Regions from separate parts of the Paenibacillus sp. GCM10023250 genome, predicted to be linked through region 1. Evidence: predicted binding sites of a transcription regulator. Region 1 holds the regulator's gene; each other region holds the start of a gene.
The links. The regulator LexA, encoded in region 1, represses DNA repair genes until DNA is damaged. The targets are predictions, from matches to a motif close to CGAACATATGTTCG.

Region 1 (5,823 bases):
CGCGCCGAGAATGTCGGTCGTCAGCTTGTCGCCGACCATGATGCCGTGCTCTGGCTCGATGCCGAGCCGCTCCAGCGCATGACGGAAAATGTCCGCAGACGGCTTGCCCTTGCCGAACTCGCCCGAAATCACGATATGGTCGAAGTACGGGACGATGTCGGGCACGCCGGCGAGCTTCTCGCGCTGCAGGTCCGGCGAACCGTTCGTCAGCAGCAGCAGCTTGTACTTCCCTTTCAACTCGTTAAGCACCTCGAACGTCTCTTCGTACACGTACGGCCGTTTGCGCCGCTCCGCCGGGAACTGCTCCGCCAGCTCGGCGCCTAGCGCTTCGTCATTCACGCCGAGCGCCTGCAGGCCGCGGGTCCATGCGTCCTTGCGGTAACCGGGCGCGAGCGCTCCAAGCTTGCGGAACTCCTCCTGCTCACCTTCCAGGAAGTTCGCCCACAACCCTTCGAAAGGGTTAATGCCGATCATTTTCGTAAACGGAAACGTCTCGTACGATTCATAGAGCGCACGCGCTTCGCGGCGGACGGCTTCCTCCAGTGCTCTGGCGTCGACGCCGGTAAGGGCCGCCGCCGCCGCGCAGGTCGCGTCGAACGCTTCCTGCACGCTGCGGTCGTCCCATAGGAGCGTATCGTCCAGATCGAACAAAACTGCTTGTTTGGCCATGGTTCCTGTTGCACTCCACTCTGGTTATTTTTCGGTAAACGGAATTGCGTTCTGTTCCGCGAAGACTTTCAAGCGCGAAGCCATTTGCTCCGTCGGATAGCGGTTCATGACGCGGGAGAACACCCAGTTGCCGCCCTTGTGCTGCTCGATGACGATGTAGCCCTTCTGCGCGTTGATACCCTTGATGTTGCTGACGTAGATGTTGCGATCCCCCGTGAACCGGCGGGAACGGACGAAATCGCGGCCGACCGCCAGATACGGGCGGCGCAGGACGAACAAACCCGCGAGCAGCACGTAGCACCCGATCGTCACCCAGAACATCGTATCGCCCTGCTTGAACGCGTCGGACGTGACCGTCACGATCACGTAGAACAGAATGAAGAGCAGCAGGAACGCCGGCATTAAAAAACTGCGTCCCTTAAAGGTGTCCACCCCAGCCGCGCCTCCGGACTTGGCGGCGGCCATTAACGGGGCTTCTCCGCGCTTCTTTCGCTGTTTGTTGATTAATTCCTGGTTTTTTTGCACTTTACGCTGCCACGATCTGGACACGAATGAACCCCCTCAACATGATGCAAACCCATCTCTCGTTCACTTGCTTCTTCCTATGTAAACGCACGGTCAGAACGGACGGGCGAATTTGGCGATGAACCGGTTCGGATATTCGCTCGGAAGCGCACTCGCTTCGTCGAGGGCGTTCCATATCTCGTCCGGCATCGTCCAGCCGGCCGCGCCCATGTTCTCTTCGTATTGCGCAAGCGTGCTCGCCCCGAAGATCGGCGATGTGATGCCTTCGCGCCGCAGCAGCCAGGCCAGTGCGACCTGCGCCGGCGTCTTGCCCAATTCCTTTGCCGCGGACTGCACCGCCTCGAGTACGGCGAAGTTTTTGTCGGACGCGCGCAGCGCCCACGAGCTCTCGCCCTGCTTGGCGGTCAAGCGTCCGCTGGACGGTTCCTCGCGGGTGTAGCGGCCCGTCAGGAACCCACCGCCGAGCGGCGCCCACGGAATGACGCCGACGTTCTCCTCCAGGCATAAGGACATCATCTCGCGGTCCATCTCGCGGCTTACGAGACTGTACTGCGGCTGAATCGACACGAACCGGGCGTAACGCTCGCGGTCGCTGACGGCCAGCGACTTCATCAGCTGCCACGCGAAGAAATTCGAGCAGCCGATGTAGCGAACTTTCCCCGCCGTGATCAAGTCGTCCAGCGCGCGGAGCGTCTCTTCGATCGGCGTCGCGTGGTCCCAGACATGCACCTGATAGAGGTCGATGTAGTCGGTGTCCAGCCGCTTCAGGCTTGCTTCCGCCGCGTCCATGATATGCTTGCGCGAGACGCCGCCGCTGTTCGGGTGCGCGCCTGTCATGAACCGGACCTTCGTCGCCAGCACCGTTTCCGCGCGCCGGCCCTTGATCGCTTTGCCGACGATCTCCTCCGACTTGCCCTGCACGTATACGTTCGCGGTATCCAGGAAATTGCCGCCCCGGTCCAGGAAATCATGGACCATCGCGATGGAATCCGCTTCGCTCGTCGTGTTGCCGAACGTCATCGTGCCCAGGCAGAGTTCCGACACCGCAAGACCGCTGCGGCCCAATAGCCGATATCGCATTCGGTTACCCCTCCTCGAATATTCGCTTAATGCTTGATGGAATCGTCGTTTTCTTCGTCTTCCGCCCACTTGATCGTATCCAGCTGGTTGCGGAAGTTGCGTTTGAAATTGTCCAGGTAGATGCGGCGCAGCTCGTCGCGTTCCGCAAGCTCCTCCGCCGTCAGCCCGACCGATTTATTCTTTCGGGAAAGCTCGTTGATGCGAGCGATGATTTTCTCCATGCAGGTCTTCTCCTCTCGTCCTTCGGGCAATATCCCATCCTTTACTTTGACATTTTATAACGGTCATTGTCAAGGCAAGGCAGCCTCCTCGCAGAGCTGGACATCACCGAACGGAAGAAAAGACCGAACGAATGCGTTCGGTCTTCGTCGTCTGCTTATGCCCGGCGCTACTCCCGGTCTTCCGCAGGTATAATGAGCGTCTGGCCAGCCCGTAAGGAAGAGGAGCTTAAATTGTTCCGCTTCTGCAAATCGTAGACCGTTCGGCGAATATCTTCGCCTTCCTTGCGCACGCTGCTGGCGATGTCCCACAGCGTATCGCCGGCTCCGACAACGATGGTCTGCTCGCCTTCCGCCGGCACGGCGGGAAGGTCGCTGTCCGCGTGTCCCTTCATTAAAGTGAGCCCAACGAACAGCAGGACGAAAAACAGCGAGGCGGCGGCGAGACGGAGCAACAGCCGTTCAATGGCGCGCTCCTTGCGCGATACGTTCGCTTTGCGAACGGCGGGTTTCTTATTGGTATAAGCAGTCGAGTATGTCGAGATTGTTTGCATGATCATCAGCACCCCAAACATTTGTTCTGTTTATGCACTCAGCTTAACACGAACATCCGTTTGGCGTCAATCACTTTTTAGAACATTTGTTCGCCATTCGATGCGAACCTGTGTTTCTCGAACTTATGTTTGTACGAACTCCGGTTCTGTGCTATAATTTTACACAAATGAACCTTATGGAGTGATTCCGGTGTCGAAACTTTCAACCCGCCAGCAGGCGATCCTAGAATTCATCAAGACGGAAGTCCGGGATAAAGGTTACCCCCCTTCCGTGCGCGAGATCGGCGAAGCGGTCGGACTTGCTTCCAGCTCGACCGTTCATGGCCACTTGGACCGGCTGGAGAAGAAAGGCCTGATCCGGCGCGACCCGACCAAACCGCGCGCGATCGAAATTCTGGACGGCGAGGGCAACGAGATTCCGTTCCCGCTCGCGATCGCCAAAGTGCCGGTCGTCGGTAAGGTTACCGCCGGCGTGCCGATCACCGCGACGGAGAACATCGAGGATTACTTCCCGCTGCCGGCAGACAAAGTCGGCGACGATACGGTCTTCATTCTGAATGTCATCGGCGAGAGCATGATCGAGGCGGGCATTCACGACGGCGACTACGTCATCGTCCGCCAGCAGCAGAACGCGAACAACGGCGATATCGTCGTCGCCATGACGGAAGAAGACGAAGCCACGGTCAAAACCTTCTACAAAGAAAAGGATCATATCCGCCTGCAGCCAGAGAACGCCACGATGGAACCGATTCGGCTCCGCAATGTCAGCATTCTTGGCAAGGTCATCGGACTCTTCCGCGACATCCATTAATGGGTTAACAAGCAAGGGGCAGCCTCCCGCTTTCACGAGCGCGGCGGCTGCCCCTTTTTTGTGCTTGGTGCCCGCATGAATCGCAGATGTCACCTAACCTCCTAATTCCCGGAACAATAGGTTACGGTAAGTGAACGGGCTGCTGCGGTATTTAAAGTTCAATTCGACGCCGGAGAATCGGATCCGCACCGACTTGAGCGCCGCGGTCTTCACTTTTCGTCGAACGAGGCAGCGAACCGTCGCCAGCCGATTGCCGTTAATCGCCGCCGCTACCGCGGCCGCGTAAGCTGTCGATCGGGCGAGCGCCCGGTAGAATGGCAGCACGGCTCGCGCGATCGCTTGATGGATCGGCGTCGAGAACGTGAACTGCGTCGAACCAGGCGGAATCGTCGTGCCGTTGGTATACGTGCTGATCGGATCCGGGAATCCGATATCGACGAAATACCCGATCGCGTTCGTCGAGAACCCGTCCCGTTTCGTAAACGTCGTCACCGACTTGAACAACCGAAGCAGCGTGTTGAGATCGCCCCGCCTTACCGCCTTCGACCATCGCAGTGCGAAGCAGCGGTTCGTCGCGATTTTCGTATAGAAGGGAACCATGACGGCAGCCACGCGTGACAGCGTCGAGCCGCTCACCTTGAACGCCCCGCCGTTCGCCTTCGTTTTCCCGGCCATCGGTGCCACACCCTTTCGTCGTACTCGGATAGGGCATACTATGCGGCCGCGAACGTCCCAGTGCGGAGGATCGATCGGGAGCGGTTCTCCCGTTCGAAGAGCTTTGTCCTGTATAAGCGCTAAGCTTCATCCCGGTCCCAACGTGCCTTCGACGACAAAAAAACCTTCGGCGCCAATGGCGCCAAAGGGTTCGGTTCTGCTTCGCGTGAAACTTAGTACAACGACAGGTACTGGTCTCTTTCCCACTCGTGGACTTGCGTGCGGTACATGTCCCACTCGATTTCCTTCAGCTCGTAGAAGTGCGCCAGCGCGTGGTCGCCCAGCGCGTCGACCATGACTTCGCTGCGCAGCAGCTCCGTCAGCGCTTCCTTCAGGTCGTCCGGCAAGCTCGGAATGCCTTCGTCGATCCGCTCTTCGTCGGTCATCACGTAGATGTTGCGATCCGTTGGCGCAGGCAGCGGCAGCTTATTGCGAATGCCGTCGAGGCCGGCCTTCAGCATGACAGCAAGCGCGAGATACGGGTTCGCCGCCGGATCCGGGTTGCGCACCTCGATGCGCGTGCTGACGCCGCGGGAAGCCGGAATACGGATCATCGGGCTGCGGTTGCTCGCCGACCATGCCACGTAGCATGGCGCTTCGTAGCCAGGCACCAGACGCTTGTACGAGTTGACAGTCGGGTTCGTGATCGCTGCGAACGCGCGGGCGTGCCGCAGGACGCCGGCCATATAATAACGCGCCGTCTGGCTGAGCCCCAGCTTGTCGCTTTCATCGTAGAACGCGTTCTCGCTGCCGCGGAACAGCGACTGGTGGCAGTGCATCCCGGAGCCGTTGACGCCGAACAGCGGTTTCGGCATGAACGAGGCGTGCAGGCCGTGCTGGCGGGCGATCGTCTTGACGACGAGCTTGAACGTTTGGATTTGGTCGGCCGCCTTGACCGCGTCCGCGTATTTGAAGTCGATCTCGTGCTGGCCCGGCGCCACTTCGTGGTGGGACGCTTCGATCTCGAAACCCATCTCTTCGAGCGTCAGCACGATCTCGCGGCGGCAGTTCTCGCCGAGATCCATCGGCGCGAGGTCGAAGTAGCCGCCTTGGTCGTTAAGCTCGGTCGTCGGATTGCCGTTCGCGTCCGTCTTGAACAGGAAGAACTCCGGTTCCGGACCGACGTTCATCGACGTGAAGCCGAGCTCTTCCGCCTCTTTCAGCACGCGCTTCAAAATGCCGCGCGGATCGCCGGCGAACGGCGTGCCGTCCGGCATGTACACATCGCAAATCAGGCGCGCGATGCGGTCCT
Region 2 (5,823 bases), on a different contig from region 1:
ATGCCGTGACACGCACCTGTGCCGGCTCGTCCTTGCCCGATTCGACCCGCTCTGCGAACGCCAGCCATTTGTCCAGGTTGGTGTAGCGTCCGTGCACGTTCACGACGTCGCCGTTCTTGGCGGCCTCCTCGGACGTGTAGGGCTTCGCCGGCTTCGGGAAGCCCGCGGCCGAGCCGCCGGCCACGCTCCCGTCGTTCCGTCCGCAGCCCGCCAGCAGCGCGGCGGCCAGCAGCACGGCGGTCAACGTTTTAGTCATCCGCGTCTCCCCCTTCCTACTAATGGACGTACCCGCCGGGCTTAAGTTGCAATGACTCCCAAATTAGGACATGCCTAGGACGGCGTGCCCTGACCCGCGCCTAAGCTTCCGCCCACGCCACGCTCCGCAGCAGCCGATGCTTCATCAGCTGAAGAACGAAATCGGCATAATAATCCGGCCGCACGATGGCGGTATAGACATGGTTCGGATACGCGTAGAACAGCACGTCGGTCAAAACGTCGTTATCCTCGAAATAAGCCCTGACCGCCTTTAGCTTCGGCACGAACGCCTCGGCGTCGCGCAGCAGCTCGATCCGGAATTCGATGTCGGCGCCGTTCGGACTTTCCTGCAAGCGAATGCGCTTGTCGTCAAACTCGTACGTCAGCATTTGGCGCTCCCCCTTCTCAAATTAAATACCGCACGTAAATATAACCGGCCGCGAGCGCGACGGACAACAGCATGAGCGGAAACGCGACCTTCATATACGCGACGAAGCGGATCGGGTGGCCTTCCTTGGCGGACAGGCCCGCCGCGATGAGATTGGCGCTCGCCCCGATCAGCGTGCCGTTCCCGCCCAGGCAGGCGCCGAGCGCGAGGCTCCACCAGAGCGGCTCCAGGTTGTCGATGCCGCGCGCGCCCATCTCCTGTATGAGCGGAATCATCGTCGCGACGAACGGGATGTTGTCCAGGAACGCGGAGGCGATCGCGCTGAGCCAGAGGATCAGCATGGAAGCCGCGGCGACGTTGCCGTCCGTGAGCTCGATCGCCTTGGCGGCCAGATCGGCCATGACGCCGGTCTCGACGAGCCCCGAGACGAGGACGAAGAGGCCCGCGAAGAAGAATATCGTCGGCCATTCGATCTTCTTGAACGCTTCCTCCATCCGGTGTTCGCCCGTGATCAGCAGCAGCAGGAAGGCGCCCGAGAGCGCGACGGCGGCGGATTCCAGATGCAGCGCCTGGTGCAGGAAAAACCCCAGGATGGTCAAGCCCAGCACGGACAGGCTTTTGACGAGCAGCTTGGCATCCGTGATCAGCTCGGACTGGTCCATATCCATCAGGCTGCGCATCCGCTCGGGCGTCGTGCGCAGCTGCTCGCGGTACAGCAGCGCGAACAGCGGCACGTACGCCGCCATGACGATCACCGCGATCGGGGCGAGGTTTGCGAGGAACGCTCCGAACGTCAGTTCCTTCACCGCGCTGCCGATCATGATGTTCGGCGGATCGCCGATAAGCGTGGCGGTGCCGCCGACGTTGGAGGCCAGAACTTGCGTGATCAGCAGCGGAATCGGCGAGAAGCCGAGCTGCCGCGCGATGCTGAAGCTGATCGGCACCATGAGCAGAATCGTCGTCACGTTGTCCAGGAACGCGGAGGCGACGGCCGTGAGCAGCGCGAGCGCGATCATGATCGGGACGGGCCGGCCCTTCGCCTTCTTCGCGGCCCAGACCGCCGCGTACGCGAACGCCCCCGTATCGGCCGAGACGGCGACGATGATCATCATCCCGATCAGGAGGCCGAGCGTGTTGAAGTCGATGTGGTGCAAAGCCGTCTCCTGGTCGACGATGCCGAGCGCGATGACGAGCAGGCCACCGATCATGGCGACGATGGTGCGGTGGATTTTTTCCGATACGATAAGTGCGTAGGCGGCCGCGAATATCCCGATCGCCCAAATGGCTTGCTGGTCCATAGTCTCCTCCTCTAACGGTGCTTGCGATTACCGGATGCTTTCATTTATGCCCGAAAAAAGACAAAAAAAGCCCGTCGATGACAGGCTCCTCCGGTAACGCGTTATGCGGTTATGTCCTACACCATCCTACATGACGGACGTGCTCCTGTAAAGCAAAACCGGCCGCGACGGCCATGCGGGCCGCGCGGCGGCCCATGCGCCGGCGCCCAGCAGGTCCGGCCGGCGCCCTGCCCGACGCGCCTCTACGCGCGTCGCGCCGCGAGCGGCGCATGGCTCCCCGTGCGGGGAGAGCCCCGGTCACCGATCCGCCCCGGCGCCCGCTCACTTCGGCTTGACCGGGCTCTCCTTCAGCAGCGCCGCCAGCTCCGACGTGTACCGGGCCAGCCGCACGCTGATCTCGGAGCGCATCACGTCGCGCGTCATGCCGAAGCGGTCCTCGTAGCCCCGGCAGTAATAGCGGTGGTACACGACGAGATCGGCCTGCTCCTCGTTCAGGATCCGGATGTTCCGCTTCTTCAGCTCCCGCCGCAGGCCGTACAGGTCCTGCGCGATGCGGTCCAGGATCTTCTGCCCCGCCATCAGGTACGCGCGCTTCAGCACCGTCGTCATATGCTCCACGTCGGCGATGCTCTTCTCCACCATCTTCTCCATGTGCGGCAGCAGGATATAGTCGCGCAGCATGGCTCGCTCCTCCGTCGATATGAGGCCTCGCTCCCTAGGCGCCCCCGCGCGTGCGGCCGCGGCGCTCTGCCCGCCCGCGTTCGTTTGCTCGTCGTAGCGCTCCACGTGCTCGGTCAATAACATTTTGGATTTCCAGCGTTCGTTGCCGTCCAGCTTGCTCATTTGTAGTGTCCTCCAATTTGTTCCGCCCTTTCGCGAGCCACGCCGGCCTCCAGCAGCGACGAGGCGCGCATGATGGCCGTGCTTCCGTACCGTTCCTTGATGGCGTCGATCATCCGCTCCTTGCGGTAGGCGCGGGAGCGGTCCTCGAACAGCGTCAGCTGGATGACGTTGTCGTCCGTCAGCTGCGACAAGGCGATGCTGAGCCGGCTGACCGGCAGCCCGTGCCAATGCTCCCGGAACAGCTTCAGCGCGGCGGCCGCCACCTCGTGGGTCAGGGACGTCGGCTGCGGCAGCGTCACCTGCCGGCTAAACCAGGCGGAGCGGACGCCGTCGGTTTCCGCCGCGGCCACGGACATGACCGAGCCCAGGAACCGGTTGCGCCGCGTGCGCTGGCACACCTCCACCACCAGCTCCAGCAGCACGACCTCGATGTCCTTCAGCTCGCGGTACAGATTCCAGCGCAGCGCTTTGCCGTGGCTGACCGACTTCAGCTGATGCCGAATGCCCGGCTCCACGGGGCTCGGGTCGATCCCCCGCGCGGTCTGCCAGTAGTAGCCCGCCTGGATGTCGCTCTGCTTGCCCATCTCGCGCCGCATGCGCCGCTTGAACTCGGCGAACTCCATCCGGGCGATGTCGCCGATGCTCGACAGGCCCATCCGGTTGAAATGCCGGGTCATCGCGGAGGCGACCATGAACATCTGGTGCACGGGCAGCGTCCAGAGCGTGGATTCCAGCTTGTCGTACGACAGCTCGAAGACGCCCTCGTCGGTCTTCTTCGCGTAATTGTCCGTCGCCATCTTGGCGAGAATCTTCGTGGGGCCGATGCCGACCCGCGACCAGACGCCGGTCGACAGCAGCACGTGCTGCTGAATGCTCGCGGCCAGCTCCTGCGGCGACACCCCGAAGTAAGCGAGCGAGTCCGTCACGTCCAAAAACTGCTCGTCGATGCTGTACGGCTCCACGAGCCCCGTATACGATTCGAAAATCCGGGTTATCAATAACGAGATCTGAATGTACGTCCCCATCCGGGGCCGGATGACGACGAGGTCCGGGCAGCGCGCCATCGCCTCCCCGACGCGCGACGCCGTCGTCACGCCGCGGGACTTGGCGATGGGGCAGGCCGCGAGCACGATGCCGTTCATCCGTGCGGGGTCTCCGACGGCGACTGGCTTGTCGCGGTACTCCGGGTGCGCCGCCTTCTCCACGGAGGCGTAGAAGGACTGTCCGTCGATCAGGAAAATATGCCTCGACATCTATGAACCCCCTCGAGAACGCGAATATATGTTCGTATGTTCTTATTATATACCGAATACGCGTTCGCAATGCAAGGGAAAAATCTCCCTGTTCATCCGAATTCCGCACCTGCCCGCGCAGCGCAAAAAAGCGGCAGCCGCGCGCCCCCGCTGAGTGGTGTCATAATTCTAGAGAAAAAAAAGTTTCAGCATTAGTGAGAAGAGAGTCGTTACCCTTATTGTTCCTTTATACGCACGTCTCCACTTCGCCTTAGCGATTATCGCTCCCATGTCTCAACGGGTCATAGCCCTTTCATTCGTCACATCTTGACTAAGGGGTGGAGTTCGGCCTTTCTATAACGGAACGGGGCAGTCTGGGAAAATAAGAGTGGAATTCCTCTGACAAATCGAATAAAATAGGCTTACTAAATATGAAACAAAGTTTCGTTGAGTGAAACTATATTCGAGGAGCTGAACGCCATGATGTTATCCAGATTGTACGACCGCCTTCGGCTGTTCGCACAAGATTACCATCCAATCGTTCATTCCTTATTGGTCGGTACAATTTTGGCGCGTGCGGCTTCTTCGATGAGTATGCCGTTCCTCGCCATTTATTTGTCCAAGCACACCGATCTCAACCCTGCGATGATCGGCTTCGTGATTGGGGCCGGCTCGCTCGCCAGCATGGTCGGCGGCTTCATTGGAGGAGCACTGTCAGATCAGTTCGGACGCCGTAAAATCCTGCTCGGCGCGCTGCTCGGATGGAGTGCCGTGTTCCTCGGCTTCGCGCTGTCGAATAGTGCGGTGCTATTCTTCTTGTTCAGCTTGCTGAACGGCTTGTGCCGATCGTTCTACGAACCAGTCTCGCAGGCGCTAATGGCCGACTTGACGCCGAAGGAGCGCCGATTCAAAGTGTTCTCACTGAGATACATGGCGATCAACGTCGGTGTGTCGGTCGGACCGTTGCTGGGCGCGGTGTTCGCCGCGTTAGACAGTACGCTTCCTTTCCTCTTTACGAGTACCATTTATTTCATCTACGTCTGCAGCCTTTATGTTCTTCTGAACCGATTCGGAATCAAGAGAATAGAAGGAGAGCAGAAGGAAGGCAAAAGCCTTTCGTCCGCTTGGCGCGCGGCTAAAAATGACGTCGTGTTAAGGTATTACTTGCTGGGCAGCATCGTGACGGCGATAGGTTATTCGCAAATGACGGTGACGCTGTCCCAATACGTAGAGGGGAAGTTTGCCGAAGGCGTCACACTGTTCGCGGTCATGATGAGCGTCAACGCGATTACCGTCGTCGCCTTGCAGATTCCGTTGTCCAAATGGACGGAGAGGTGCACGCCTCTGGTCACCCTGACAATTGGCGTCTCGTTCTACGCGCTCGGCAACATCGGCTTCGCTTATTCCGTCGGATGGTTAACGATTCTGCTGTCCATGATCGTATTTACGTTTGGAGAAATATTGACTTATCCGTCGGGCAACGTGCTTGTTGACCGGATCGCCCCGGATGGTATGAGGGGAGCCTATTACGGCGCTCAATCGTTCGGCAATTTGGGCCATTTTATAGGTCCGTGGATCGGCGGATTGATGCTTAGCCAATACGACGGATCGACGCTGTTCGTGACAATGGCGTTCGTCGCTGTTAGCGCGATCGTCTTCTACCGGGCGGGGGAGAACGTGAGGCGGATTTCAGATTTGCGTGCGCAAATCCAGCATATGCAGCCTTGAAAAAAGAAATATGAACATCTTCCTTATTCTATTCTCATACATTCTGGCGTCACACAGCCTGCGCAGCGCAAAAAAGCGG
Region 3 (5,823 bases), on a different contig from region 1:
TTTCCGCGAGAAGCGGTCGGACAGGTAGCCGGATAGCGGAATAATGAGGCCGGCGGCAACGGAAAATAACGTAATGACGAGGCTGGCTTGGAACGTCGAGATGTGCATCTGTTTCTCCATATCGGGAAGTATAGGCACCAACATGGAATTGCCCAGCACGAGTACGAGCGGCACCGTGGCGAGCGCGGCGTATTCCAGCCATTTGCCGCCGCCTTTCTCCTTGCTCGGGCGCTTCGCGGTTGCCGATCCGCCGCCATTCGACGCCGTGCGGAGCTTGCCGGGCTTGCTTCCCGCGCCGCGTGATTTCGTTGAACCGTTCATTGATGAATGCCTCCAAGCGATCGAGGATGACCGTCCGGTCTCGACGGTTAATGTTCCCCCTAACTTGAGCTTCCATTCCTGAACATGGTAACATGGAGGGAGCGTGCCCAGGCATCGCTATCGACAAAATTCGTTGAAAGAAGGCGCATCATGAAACGATCGATCGTATTGCTCGTCATCGTGCTGATTTTGGCAGGTGCCGCAGTCTATCAAAATAAAGGCAAGCACGACGATGCGCTTGCCGCTTCGTCCGACATGCTCCCGAAGCCGGGCTACACGGCGCCGACGCTCAGTCTCCCCGACCTCAAGGAGCAGCCGGTCACCATCGGCGGGAAGAAGGAGCAGCTCACGCTCGTTAATTTCTGGGCGTCGTGGTGCTATCCGTGCGAAATGGAGGCGCCCGATCTGCAGGCGCTCTCGAAGCAATACGCGGGCAAGCTGCAGATTCTCGGCATTAACGCGACCAGCGCCGACAAGGAGCGGCAAGCCCGCGAGTTCGTCGATCAGCAGAAGCTGTCGTTCCCGATTCTGATGGACCGCGACGGAGACGCCCAGAAGCTGTATAAGGTCAATTCATTCCCGATCAGCCTGCTGATCGACAGCAATGGCATCGTCCGGGAGCGGATCGAAGGCGTCATTACGAAAGCGAAATGGCAGGGCTTCATCGACAAGTGGCTGGACGCCGAAAGCGAGCAGAAAGCCGGTTCGAGCACCTGACGCGCGATGCCATAAAAGCCGGAGCCTAGGGGCTCCGGCGTTTTGCATGCGGATGCGGTTAATGATTGATGAGCCCGAGCTCTTCCCGGGGTTCGTCTTGCATCTCGATTTTGTTCTTGGTGAGCAAGGCGTAGCGAATACTGTCGACGAGCGCTTCCCAGCTCGCTTCGATGACGTTGCTCGAGACGCCGACCGTGCTCCACGTATTTTTGAAATCGGTCGTTTCCATCAATACGCGGACCTTGGCGGCCGTCGCGTCCTTCTCGTCGATGACGCGAACCTTGTAGTCGGACAGATGGAAGTCGTTGATGCTCGGGTAAAATTGCTCCAGCGCCTTGCGCAGTGCGTTGTTGAGCGCATTGACCGGACCGTTGCCTTCGGCCGCCATGTAGACAGGGTGTCCGTCGACGTTCACTTTGACGATGGCTTCGGCGTTCATCGCGTGGCCGTTCGTTTTTTCGACGAGCATCTTAAGCGATTCCAGCTTGAAGATTTCCTTCATTTCACCGAACGCGTCGCGCAGCAGCAGCTCGAGGGAGGCATCGGCGCCTTCGAATTGATAGCCTTGGTGCTCGAGATCCTTGATGCGTTCCATGATGCGCTTCGTCTTCTCGTTGTTCGCGTTGATGTCGAGACCGAGCTCCTGCGCTTTGGAGATGATGTTGCTTTGTCCCGCGAGCTCGGAGACAAGCACCCGCTGCTTGTTGCCGACGAGCTCCGGCCGGATATGCTCGTACGTCTTGGAATCTTTCATGATCGCGGACACGTGGATGCCGCCTTTATGGGCGAACGCGGCATTCCCGACGTATGGCTGAGCGACCGGCATGTGCACGTTCGCGATTTCGCTGATATACCGGGCCGTCTGAGTGAGCGATTGGAGCTGACCGTCGCTGACGCAGCGGTAATCCATTTTTATTTGAAGCGTCGGGATGATCGAGCAGAGATTGGCGTTGCCGCACCGTTCGCCGTAGCCGTTGATCGTGCCCTGCACCTGCCGCGCGCCCGCCTGCACGGCGGCCAGCGTATTGGCGACCGCGAGCTCGCAGTCGTTGTGGGTATGGATGCCGATCGGTGCGCCGATCTCCGCCGCGACGCGGGAGACGATCGCGTGAATCTCCGACGGAAGGGTGCCGCCGTTCGTATCGCACAGCACGATCCAGTCGGCGCCCGCCTCCTGGGCTTTGCGCAGCACGGCCAGTGCATAGTCTTGATTATGCTTGTAGCCGTCGAAGAAATGCTCCGCGTCGAAGATCGCTTCCACGCCCTTCTGCTTCAAGTACGCGAAAGAATCGTAGATCATCGCGAGATTCTCTTCGAGCGTTGTCTGCAGCGCCGTATGTACGTGGAAGTCCCACGACTTGCCGACGAGCGTGGCGGCCGGTACGCCGGATTCCACGATGCGTACGAGGCTGTTGTCCTGCTCAGCGGTGCTGTGCTTGCGCCGAGTGCTGCCGAACGCGGTCAGCTTGGCGTTCAGCCGCAAGCCTTTCGCCCTCTGGAAAAATTCGATGTCCTTGCTGTTGCTGCCCGGGTTCCCGCCTTCAATATAATGAACGCCTAACAAGTCGAGCTTTTGGGCGATTTTGATTTTATCCTCTGCGGAAAGACTGATGCCCTCTCCCTGCGTGCCGTCACGAAGCGTCGTGTCGAAAATGGAGATCGTGTTTCCCATGAATGCGGTAGCCCCCTTCCTTTATCCCTTTAAAGCAATCATAATTTTATCATTATACCATTAGAAGCAGGGCGCGTAAACGATCGCAGAACGAGCTTTCCAGGCGGCAGGTTGACGTTCCGGCGGGGCGATTGGTATGCTGGTCATACGATCATATGATCGCCTTATTCCAACCGGGAAGGATGAATGCCGCGATGACGAAGGAGCGGGAAACGGCGCCTCCCAAACGCCGGGTCATTCTTCATTTGGACATGAATGCCTTCTATTGCTCCGTCCATGAAGCGGAGGAGCCGCAGTTATATAAAGGAAAGGCGACGGCGGTCGCCGGAAGCGTGGAGCAGCGGCGGGGGATCATCGTGACGTCCTCGTACGCGGCGCGGGCGAAAGGAGTCAAGACGGGCATGACAGTGCGAGAAGGACAACGCCGCTGTCCGGAACTGATCCTGATCAAGCCGGATTTCAACCTGTACCGGACGTATTCCCGCGGCTTCATGTCGATCGCGCGGCAGTATACGCCGCTCGTGGAGGCCGTGTCGATCGACGAATGCTACCTCGACATAACGGGCTCGTCGGCCTTAGGCGAACCGCTGCAGATCGCGCGGGACATTCAGCAGCGGATCAGAACCGAGTGGAACCTGCCTTGCTCCATCGGCATTGCCCCGAACAAGCTGCTGGCCAAGATGGCGTCCGACATGCAGAAGCCGAACGGCTTCACCGTGCTGCGCATCCGCGACGTGCCGGAGCTGCTCTGGCACAAGCCGTGCGACACGCTCTTCGGCATCGGGCGCAAGACGGCGGACAAGCTGACGAAGCTGAACATCCGCACGATCGGGCAGCTTGCCTCGGCCGATGAGGCGATGCTCGTCAAGCATTTCGGCGTCGTCGGCTCTTGGATGAAGTCCGCGTCGCACGGCTACGATTACGCGCCGGTCCATGCCGAGCGCGAGCGGAACAAGTCGATCGGCCATACGACGACGCTGCCGAGGGACGTGACGGATCCGGAGGAAGCCCACCGCATCCTGCTCAACCTAGCGGACCAGACCGGGAGGCGGATGCGCCATCAGAAGATGATGGCGTCGACCATTCAGATCGTCATCCGGCGGCCGGACATGACGACGATCAACCGTTCGGTCACGCTGCCGGTCCCGACGGACGCCGCTTCCGATATCCACCGCGAGGCGTGCAAGCTGTTCGACAAGCATTGGAAGCGCGGAGAGCCGGTGCGCTTGCTCGGTATCACCCTCCAGAACCTCTCGCTGCAGGCGGAAACGGCCGTGCAGCTGGATTTGTTCAGCTACGGCGAGCAGCCGAAGAAGGAGGCGCTGACGCGCGCGATGGACATGCTGCGGGACAAATTCGGCGAGGATGCGGTGCTTACCGCGGGCATGCTAGGGGACGATCCGTCGGCGTTAATTCGCAATAAACGAATTCGCGGGACATCCTTGCAAAGGGACGAGCATATGTTATATAGTGATGATTGAAGGTTGTATACTTGGGAAATGAAAGCACTTCCGTAAGTTTTTGAAACTTACCATTAATAGGAGGGAACCACGATGTCGAAGTTTACTTGGGTTGAGAAAGATACATGCATTGCTTGCGGAGCTTGCGGAGCAACGGCACCGGACATTTACGACTACGACGACGAAGGCTTGGCTGAGGTTATTTTCGGCAACGACGGTAACCACGGCAATACCGAAATTCCGGAAGATTTGTACGACGATCTGCAAGATGCGGCGGACGGCTGCCCGACGGACTCCATCAAAATCGCTGACACGCCTTTCAATAACTAATACATCCAATCGCATAGTAGCGGCGGAGATCCCATTCCCTGTTTCGACAGGGGATGGGGTTTTTCCTGTTTCTTCGATAATTCGGCAGAGCCAATTCTGGTAAAGATCTATTAGAATAGAAGATCGGCTATTAGCCTGGATTTGGGAGTGACGATAAAAAGCGGCGTCCTTCTCGCTTCCTCCAGGCCGGCCGTGGCGCTATTCCGCCTGCAGCCGGCCGAGGACGAGACGAACCCCGCCGTCGTATACGAATGGCTTGATTAACTGGACCGATTACTGGTCCACAATAAGAAGAACGGCCATGACGGCGACGATGACGACGAAGACCGATCCGATCCAGATGAGCGCTTTTTTGTTGACCTCTTCCTTTTGTTTCGTTTTCATGATGGGCGGTTTCTTTTTAGCGTGGCTCATGCGGATCAACCTTTCTCGGGAAATAGGGATATGTCTTTATTGTAATCGGTTTCCGCCGCCGAAACAACTGCTTCGCGCGCAGCGAACGGCCGCCGCGGCGGGGAGGGCGGCGGCCGGTACTCTTTCTTTTTCGCCCCCGACTTGATAAACTGTTCGATAGAGCTAAAGACGCAGAACGGAGTGACTTCGACTTGTTATACACGAAAATTGCCAAGCCTTATTTCTTCCGCATGGACGCCGAGAAAGCCCATCATCTGGTCATCGACGGGCTGCACACGGCCCGGCGGGTGCCCGGCGTTCAGGCCGTGATGCGCGCCATGTATGGGGTCGCGGATGCGAAGGAGCTGGAGACGAGCCTGTTCGGGCTGCGTTTCCCGCACCCGATCGGCCTCGCGGCGGGACTCGACAAGAACGCGAAGGCTGTCGACATGTTCGCCAACATCGGCTTCGGCTTCGCGGAGGTCGGCACGGTGACCCCGAAGGGACAAGCCGGCAACGAGCAGCCGCGGCTGTTCCGCCTGCCGACAGACGAAGCGCTCGTCAACCGGATGGGGTTCAATAACGACGGCGCCGCCGCGATGGCGGAGCGGCTCGGCCGGTTGGGCCTGCACCGCATTCCGATCGCCGTCAATATCGGCAAGAACAAAACGACGCCGAACGAGCTCGCCCACGAGGATTACCGGGCCTGCTTACGGCAGCTTTATACATATGGCGACTTCTTCGTCGTCAACATCAGCTCGCCGAACACGCCGGACCTGCGGGCGCTTCAGCACGGCGACGAACTGAAGCTGCTCTTGTCGGCGGTGATGGAGGAGGCCGGCGCCCAGGCGGCGAAGAGCGGCGCGGCCCGCAAGCCGGTACTGGTCAAGATCGCGCCGGACATGACCGCGGAACAGCTCGGATACACCG

Region 2: the regulator LexA is predicted to act here: its motif matches at 4,059-4,072, upstream of ACFPB1_RS14160 (DNA polymerase IV).
Region 3: the regulator LexA is predicted to act here: its motif matches at 2,859-2,872, upstream of ACFPB1_RS07240 (DNA polymerase IV).

Annotation. Positions count from the first base shown of each region.
Region 1 is NZ_JBHSHY010000008.1:79,703-85,525, reverse strand. Features, by position in the region: gene ACFPB1_RS09445 (HAD family hydrolase) at 1-669, opposite strand, end outside; gene ACFPB1_RS09440 (hypothetical protein) at 694-1,101, opposite strand; gene ACFPB1_RS09435 (aldo/keto reductase) at 1,288-2,274, opposite strand; gene ACFPB1_RS09430 (DUF896 domain-containing protein) at 2,301-2,495, opposite strand; gene ACFPB1_RS09425 (LysM peptidoglycan-binding domain-containing protein) at 2,663-3,046, opposite strand; gene lexA (transcriptional repressor LexA) at 3,237-3,857, shown strand; gene ACFPB1_RS09415 (hypothetical protein) at 3,951-4,532, opposite strand; gene glnA (type I glutamate--ammonia ligase) at 4,745-5,823, opposite strand, start outside.
Region 2 is NZ_JBHSHY010000015.1:78,460-84,282, reverse strand. Features, by position in the region: gene ACFPB1_RS14180 (DUF4362 domain-containing protein) at 1-256, opposite strand, end outside; gene ACFPB1_RS14175 (hypothetical protein) at 357-644, opposite strand; gene ACFPB1_RS14170 (ArsB/NhaD family transporter) at 661-1,941, opposite strand; gene ACFPB1_RS14165 (hypothetical protein) at 2,263-2,784, opposite strand; gene ACFPB1_RS14160 (DNA polymerase IV) at 2,781-4,037, opposite strand; gene ACFPB1_RS14155 (MDR family MFS transporter) at 4,497-5,744, shown strand.
Region 3 is NZ_JBHSHY010000005.1:168,386-174,208, forward strand. Features, by position in the region: gene ACFPB1_RS07225 (MFS transporter) at 1-321, opposite strand, end outside; gene ACFPB1_RS07230 (TlpA family protein disulfide reductase) at 472-1,038, shown strand; gene cimA (citramalate synthase) at 1,097-2,710, opposite strand; gene ACFPB1_RS07240 (DNA polymerase IV) at 2,905-4,191, shown strand; gene ACFPB1_RS07245 (ferredoxin) at 4,264-4,500, shown strand; gene ACFPB1_RS07250 (quinone-dependent dihydroorotate dehydrogenase) at 5,106-5,823, shown strand, end outside.